Regions from separate parts of the Gardnerella sp. DNF01141 genome, predicted to be linked through region 2. Evidence: riboswitches for the same ligand, from Rfam matches in the RefSeq annotation. Region 2 holds a riboswitch; each other region holds the start of a gene.
What was found. Region 2 has a riboswitch for thiamine pyrophosphate ahead of thiM (hydroxyethylthiazole kinase). Riboswitches for the same ligand answer to the same signal wherever they lie in the genome.
Positions count from the first base shown of each region.

Region 1: another riboswitch for thiamine pyrophosphate. It lies ahead of thiC (phosphomethylpyrimidine synthase ThiC); the one in region 2 lies ahead of thiM (hydroxyethylthiazole kinase).
Region 3: another riboswitch for thiamine pyrophosphate. It lies ahead of HXT35_RS00370 (ABC transporter permease); the one in region 2 lies ahead of thiM (hydroxyethylthiazole kinase).

Region 1 covers NZ_CP058391.1:328,404-330,677, forward strand. The annotation lists gene HXT35_RS01245 (methionine ABC transporter ATP-binding protein) at 1-144, shown strand, start outside; gene HXT35_RS01250 (methionine ABC transporter permease) at 146-826, shown strand; TPP riboswitch at 946-1,049, shown strand; gene thiC (phosphomethylpyrimidine synthase ThiC) at 1,047-2,274, shown strand, end outside.
Region 2 covers NZ_CP058391.1:670,409-672,682, reverse strand. The annotation lists gene thiM (hydroxyethylthiazole kinase) at 1-869, opposite strand, end outside; TPP riboswitch at 1,003-1,112, opposite strand; gene HXT35_RS02485 (hypothetical protein) at 1,525-2,274, shown strand, end outside.
Region 3 covers NZ_CP058391.1:112,681-114,954, forward strand. The annotation lists gene HXT35_RS00365 (ABC transporter substrate-binding protein) at 1-32, opposite strand, end outside; gene HXT35_RS00370 (ABC transporter permease) at 89-910, opposite strand; TPP riboswitch at 900-1,015, opposite strand; gene eno (phosphopyruvate hydratase) at 1,164-2,274, shown strand, end outside.

The sequences.
Region 1 (2,274 bases), 340 kb from region 2:
GTGGAATTAGGAGATACTGCAGAACTTTTCGCAAATCCACAAAGCGATATTTTGCGCACGCTTATTGCAGACGACAAAGTAGAAAATCATAGAAATAAGAAGAGTTTTACCGAAAACTACACACTTGCAGGCGAGGTGAAGTAAAATGCTAGAAACTGCTACACAATTTATTGATAACTATGGCGATTTACTAATTGAAGGCGTGCAAGATACTTTAGTAATGACTTCTGTTGCAACACTTTTAGCTTATGCAATTGGCCTTCCAATTGGTGTGCTGCTTATTATTTCGGACAAAAAGGGCATTTGCCCAAACGCAACTTTAAGCGCTGTTATTGGCTGGATTGTTAATATTGTGCGCTCAGTGCCGTTTATTATTCTTCTTGTTGCTTTAATTCCGTTCACTCGCCTACTTGTTGGCACATCTCTTGGAGTTCCAGGCGCTATTGTGCCGCTTGTTATTACAGCAGCTCCGTTTGTGGCGCGAATTGTTGAACAGTCTTTGGCAGAAGTTGACGGAAGCTTAATTGAGGCTGCACAAAGCTTTGGAGCAAGCAAACTTCAAATTGTGTGCAAAGTGCTGCTTTGGGAAGCTTTGCCTTCGCTTATTCGCGGCGCTGCTCTTACATTCATAACGCTTTTTGGTTTTAGTGCAATGGCTGGAACAGTTGGAGCTGGCGGACTTGGAGATATTGCAATACGTTACGGCTACCAGCGCTACCAGTACGATGTTATGACGGTTGCCGTGGTGCTCTGCATTATTCTTGTGCAGATTGTGCAAAGCTTGGGAGATTTTATTTCACGCACTATAAATCACCACGAGCGCTAAAACTTACAAACTATAACTTTGTAAAACTAAGGCATGTTGTGAAAACTTTACAAAAACAAAGTCTTCGCAACATGCCTTTAATAAAAAGTGCATGTAATCGTGTAAAATGGCTGATAATTCGACATTTGCAGGGGTGCTTTCTTTTAGAAGGCTGAGATAGGCAAAACCTAACCCTTCGAACCTGTTTAGTTAATACAACGTAGGGAGCAACGATTTTAGTATGACCTCGAATTATCCATACGCCTCAATGCGTGATCAGTTCAATCTCACCGCCTGCTTTATTGCAGACCCAAAAGCTTGTAATAATCGTCCGCTTACCGATATTGTTGATGATGCTTTGCGCGCAGGAGCAACGTTGATTCGTTTGCACGCAAACGATGAAAGCGCAAAAGAAATCACAACTATTGCTCGAGATATTGCGCAAATTATTGAAGACAATAACAAGTGTGATTCAGTAACTTTTGTTATTGACGAGCGAGTTGATGTTGCTTGGCAGGCTAGAAATCAAAGCATTAAAGTTGACGGCGTTCACTTAGCTCAAAGCGACATGGAACCTAGAGAGGCGCGCGCTTTGCTTGGCGAGGATGCTGTTATTGGTTTAACAGTTGAAACAGAAAGCTTAGTTAAGGTTATTAACGAGCTTCCAGATGGTTGCATTGACTACATTTGCGTAAAAGCAATGCGAAACCCAGAAGAGGGGCAAGAAAACTCTACTGCCTCTTACGAACTGGAAGCAAATCACACAACGCTGGACGAAGCAAAAATTAATACGATTTGCTCCGCAAGCGATTTCCCAGTTTTGGTTGGCGGAAGAACTCAGCTTGAAGACGTATCTATGATTGCTCGCACAAAAGCTGCAGGCTTCTTCGTTACAGAACCGATTTATGCTTCGCAAACTCCAGAATCAACAATGCATGATTTTGTTGAAAGCTGGAAGTCGGTGCGCCAAGAAAGCAAGCACGGCTACGCTAAGCGCGTAGTTGTTGACGAAAAAGCTTCAAACTCCGAATCTAACGAAACTGCAGAAAAGAAACCAACTTTTATTAACGCTAAAGAAGCAAAAGAAGCAGCAAAGTTAGCTAAGCAGCAGCGCGTAGATATTGCATCACGCGGATGCACTCAGCGAGACAAGGCTCATATTCGCAAAACTACTCCAGTTCATTTTGAATACGAGTACGGTTCTTACGATTTGGAAGTTCCATACACTGAGATTAAGCTTTCGGACACTCCTGGCGTTGGCCCTAATCCGCCTTTTAAGGATTACAATACTGAAGGTCCAAAGTGCGATCCTAAGGAAGGCTTGGCTCCGCTTCGCCTTGACTGGATTCGTGACCGTGGTGACGTTGTGGAATATGAGGGTCGCAGGCGTAATCTTCAAGACGACGGAAAGCGCGCAATTAAACGCGGTAAGGCTTCTAAAGAATGGCGTGGTCGCACTCATAAGCCAA
Region 2 (2,274 bases):
TCCGGACGATTTCCCATGCGTGGATCCGTTACCAAATACAGTGTCCAATCCACAGGCTCAACAGTGAACTCAATATTTGTCAAACTAAACATGTCGTTTACGCTAAGAGTGGAAAGCGCGTCCATCCACAGCGTGCGGAAAGTTCCGGGAGCTGTGGTTTGGCGAGCTGCCCAAGTTCCAGCAGCTGCTGCATGCACGTGCGCTGCAACAGTTGCTGCGAGCGGACGTTCCGGATTTGCACCAACGTACGCTGCAACAAGCGCTCCTAAAGCGCACCCCGTGCCAACAACTTTGGTCATAGCTTTGTTACCGCCTGTTACGCGGGCTAAACATCCGTGGCCGTAAATCGCATCTTTTTCGCCGGAAATAGCCACTACTGATCCGTATTTTTTAGCTATCTCGCGAGCGGCTTGAAGCGCATCGTTTACGTTATCGTGAGAATCTACGCCTTTTCCGTTACTTTCTTTGCCTGCAAGTGCCATGATTTCGGAAGCGTTTGCGCGAATTACAGTAGGGTGGTGCTTGATAATTTCGTGAATAAAGCGCGTGCGTGGAGCAAGTGCTGGCACGCCAATGCCAACCGGATCAAGCACCCATGGGGTATCGGCTTTTTCGCATCCTTCAACAGCTGCGCGCATGTACTCGGAAGTTTCTGGCTGATGGAACGTGCCTACGTTTATTAGCACGCCGGAGGCGATTTGTGCGAGTGCGTGAGCTTCTTCCGGATCTGTGACCATAATTGGCGAGGCGCCTGCGGCAAGCAGTGCGTTTGCGGTTATGTCTTGTACGATTACGTTCGTTATGCAGTGTGTAAGAGGCTGCTGTGCGCGTACGCGTTCGATGCATTGGCGAACGTCGTTAAGGAACATTCGGCGTCGCGCACGCACGGAAAATAGTGTGTCTACTTTTGCAGATGTTGCAGCTGGATTAGTAGTAGATGCGCAGTTTTTTGTTTCGTTTGCGCAGTTTGATTGCGAGCTGTTGTTTGCTTCTGCAGTGTTATTTATTGTCATAATGTTTCCCTTCGCTAGCACTATCTAGATCAGGTCCTACGGATGTAATCTCAGCGCCGCCCGCGATTTTGCGGCGATTGCGCACTCCGAACCATAGTTCGACTATATCGTTCGCATACTACTTAGTGACGTCGCAGTTGGCGTTCTGCATTAGTAATGCTCAATACCGTTTTTTCGTTACTCCTGCAGTTGGCGTTCTGCATTAGTAACGTATAACGTCGTTTTTTCGTTACTCCTGCAGTTGGCGCGCTGCGTTAGTAACGTATAACGTCGTTTTTTCGTTACTGGTGCAGTTGGCGCGCTGCATTAGTAACGGATAGACGCGTTTTTTGTTATTGGCGCAGTCGTCGCGCTGCGTTCGCGTAGTGATTGCACGTATCTACAAAAATCGCGCCGTATTTTTGCAACTTTTTCTACAGATTTTCGCCTTCCGGTAGTGTAAACATAAATATGGTAAGTAAGTAGTTTATAAGCATTACCTAATCGACATACGTTACGAAAGCGAGTTAACATGGCAAACAATTCCATTCTAGAGCAGCAAACCACAGCCGCTGCAAATCCTCTCGATGTGCGTGAATACGCCACGCGCACAGCAATTCGAGCAATCGCAATAATCGCGTCCGTTTACGGAATGGCAGCTTCGTTGCAAGGTCTTATGACTTTTACTTACTTTACAAATCTTTCTAATCTTATGATTTGTGTAGCTTTGGCTGGCTCTCTTGTGCTAGATACTACAGCTTTTATGCGCGCTCGCAGTTGCGCTACTAATTCTGCAGAATATGACACTTCTTCCGATTCTCAAGCGTCATTAGCGGTTTGGTTTGATTCAAAATCCAATGCTTGGTACGTTTTTAAATTCATGATGACAATCGCCATTGCGGTCACATTTACGCTTTATCTTTGCTTCTTAGCTCCTACGAATAAGCTAGGTTTTGTTGGTGCGTATATGAGCAACGGTTGCAGCAGTCTTTGTGTCCACGCAATTGCGCCGCTTCTTGCAATCGTAGATTTTATACTTTTTGACTATCGTTTCCGTTCAACCAGTGCACACATTTATTTTGCTACGATTCCGCCTTTGTCTTATGTTGCTTATGCTGCAATTCTTAGTGAGTTTGCGGGTGTGCGTTGGGGCGTTCACGCAATGCGTGCGCCTTACAATTTCCTTAATTATGGTGCTCCTGCAGGCTGGTTTGGTTTTGCTCCTCAGACTTTTAACGCCACTACTTTAGGTGTTGGAGTTGCTTATTTGCTTATTGTGTTT
Region 3 (2,274 bases), 560 kb from region 2:
TTGCTTGCGCTTTTTAATTTGAAATTAACCATAGTTGGCTCCTTTTTTGTGTTTATTATCTTGTGTTTCTTGTTTATTGTGTTTATTTTTAGGAAATTCTTCGTTCTGGCATGAATAAGTATTCGAAAATATTTGCCGTAATTTCGGATCCAAGACCTGCAATTGCGTACATAATTATGCAAGCCATCATCTGATCCGGCCTAAAGAATTGTTGCGCTCTCGAAAGAATATAGCCGATTCCAATAGAAGAATTAACTGTTTCGCAAGTAACTAAAGCAACCCATGCGACGGAAATAGAAAAACGCAATCCAGTCATAAAATTAGCAAGAGTTCCGCGCATAAAAATAGTGGTGAAAATAGTAGATTTTTTAATATGATAAGCCTTAGCTAGTTCAATAAGGCGAGGATCAATATTACGAACACCATCGCGAATATTTACATACATAGGGCCAAAAACGCCCACTGCAATAAGCATAATCTTCATAAGCTCATCAACGCCAAGAAAAATAATAAGAAGAGGAGCTAGAGCAGGGAACGGTATTGAACGTATCATGTGGCTAGGCTTGTTTATTATTGTTTCGCCTATTGCGCTTCCTCCAGAAAGAATTCCGGCAGGAAGTGCAAACGCAATACCCAAAAGAAGACCTGCAACAACCCTAAAAACGCTTATTGCAAGAGACGGCCACAGTATTCCCTCATTGTGTAAATCTACAAAAGCTTTAATAACTTCGAAAGGTGAAGGCAAAGCGCGGTTTTCAACAGGACCGAGTGTAATAATAAACCAGCAAAAAACTATAACTATTGTAGAAATCCAAGCGATAAAAGATTTTAATGGCTTATTTGCTTTTTTATTCGCTTGCTTCCTGTTTGCAATACACTCAGTTTTTCGCTCGCGAAAGTGGATATTCATCCGACATCCCTTCGATAGTACTAGCTATATCAGGTTCGACGGGTATATTCTCAGCAATATCCGCAAAATCATATGAATGCGCAAGTTGCACCCCGTGTCAGTTCGCTATTATGGCGCACGGGCATGGACAAAACGCACAAATTCGCGACACGTGAACGTTCTCGGCATAAACACTTGCAAATACAATGTAACGTCCATAAAACGCACTAGTCTTAAAAGAGTCATCACAACCCATAGGTATAAAGGAGTAGTTGTGGCAGCTATTGAAAGCGTATATGCACGCGAAATTTTGGATTCTCGTGGAAATCCTACTGTTCAGGTTTATTTGGAGACCGAAGATGGCGCTCAGGGTGTTGGTTTAGTGCCTTCTGGTGCTTCTACTGGTGAAGCAGAAGCTTGGGAGCGTCGCGATGGCGACAAGTCCCGTTATCAGGGCAAGGGTACGTTGGAAGCTGTTAAGGCTGTCAACGAAGTAATCGCTCCTAAGGTTATTGGCATGGATGCCACCGATCAGCGCGCTCTTGATGAAACAATGATTGAGCTTGACGGAACGCCAAACAAGGGCAAGCTTGGTGCTAACGCAATTCTCGGCGTTTCCCTCGCTGCTCTCTACGCTGCTGCTGAGTCTGCTCAGCTTCCGTTGTACCGCTACATCGGCGGTACCAATGGTCACATTCTTCCAGTTCCAAACATGAACATCATGAACGGTGGTGCTCACGCTGATTTTGCAACCGATATTCAGGAATACATGATTTCCCCTTACGGTTTCGCAACCTATAGCGATGCTTTGCGCGCTGGTGTTGAGGTTTATCACACCTTGAAGAACGTTTTGAAGAAGGAAGGCTTGGCTACTGGTCTTGGCGACGAAGGTGGCTTCGCTCCAAAGATGAAGTCCAATGAGGATTCCTTGAAGTACATCATGGATGCAATCGCAGCCGCAGGCTACGAGCCAGGCAAGCAGATTGGTATTTCTCTTGACGTTGCTTCTTCTGAGTTCTACAACAAGGAAACTGGTAAGTATCGTTTCGATGGCGAAGAGCGCGAATCTGCTTACATGCTTGATTACTACGAGAAGCTCATCAACGAGTATCCAATCGTTTCCATTGAAGATCCATTCCAGGAAGAAGGCTGGGATGATTGGGCAGAAATCACCAAGCGTCTTGGTGATCGTTTGCAGTTCGTTGGCGATGATTTGCTCGTCACCAATCCAAAGCGTTTGGCTAAGGGTATTGAGCTTGGTGCAGCTAACTCCTTGCTCGTGAAGTTGAACCAGATTGGTTCCGTCACCGAAACCCTCGACGCTATTGAACTTGCAACCAAGAATGGCTTCACCTCTATGGTTTCTCACCGTTCTGGTGAAACCC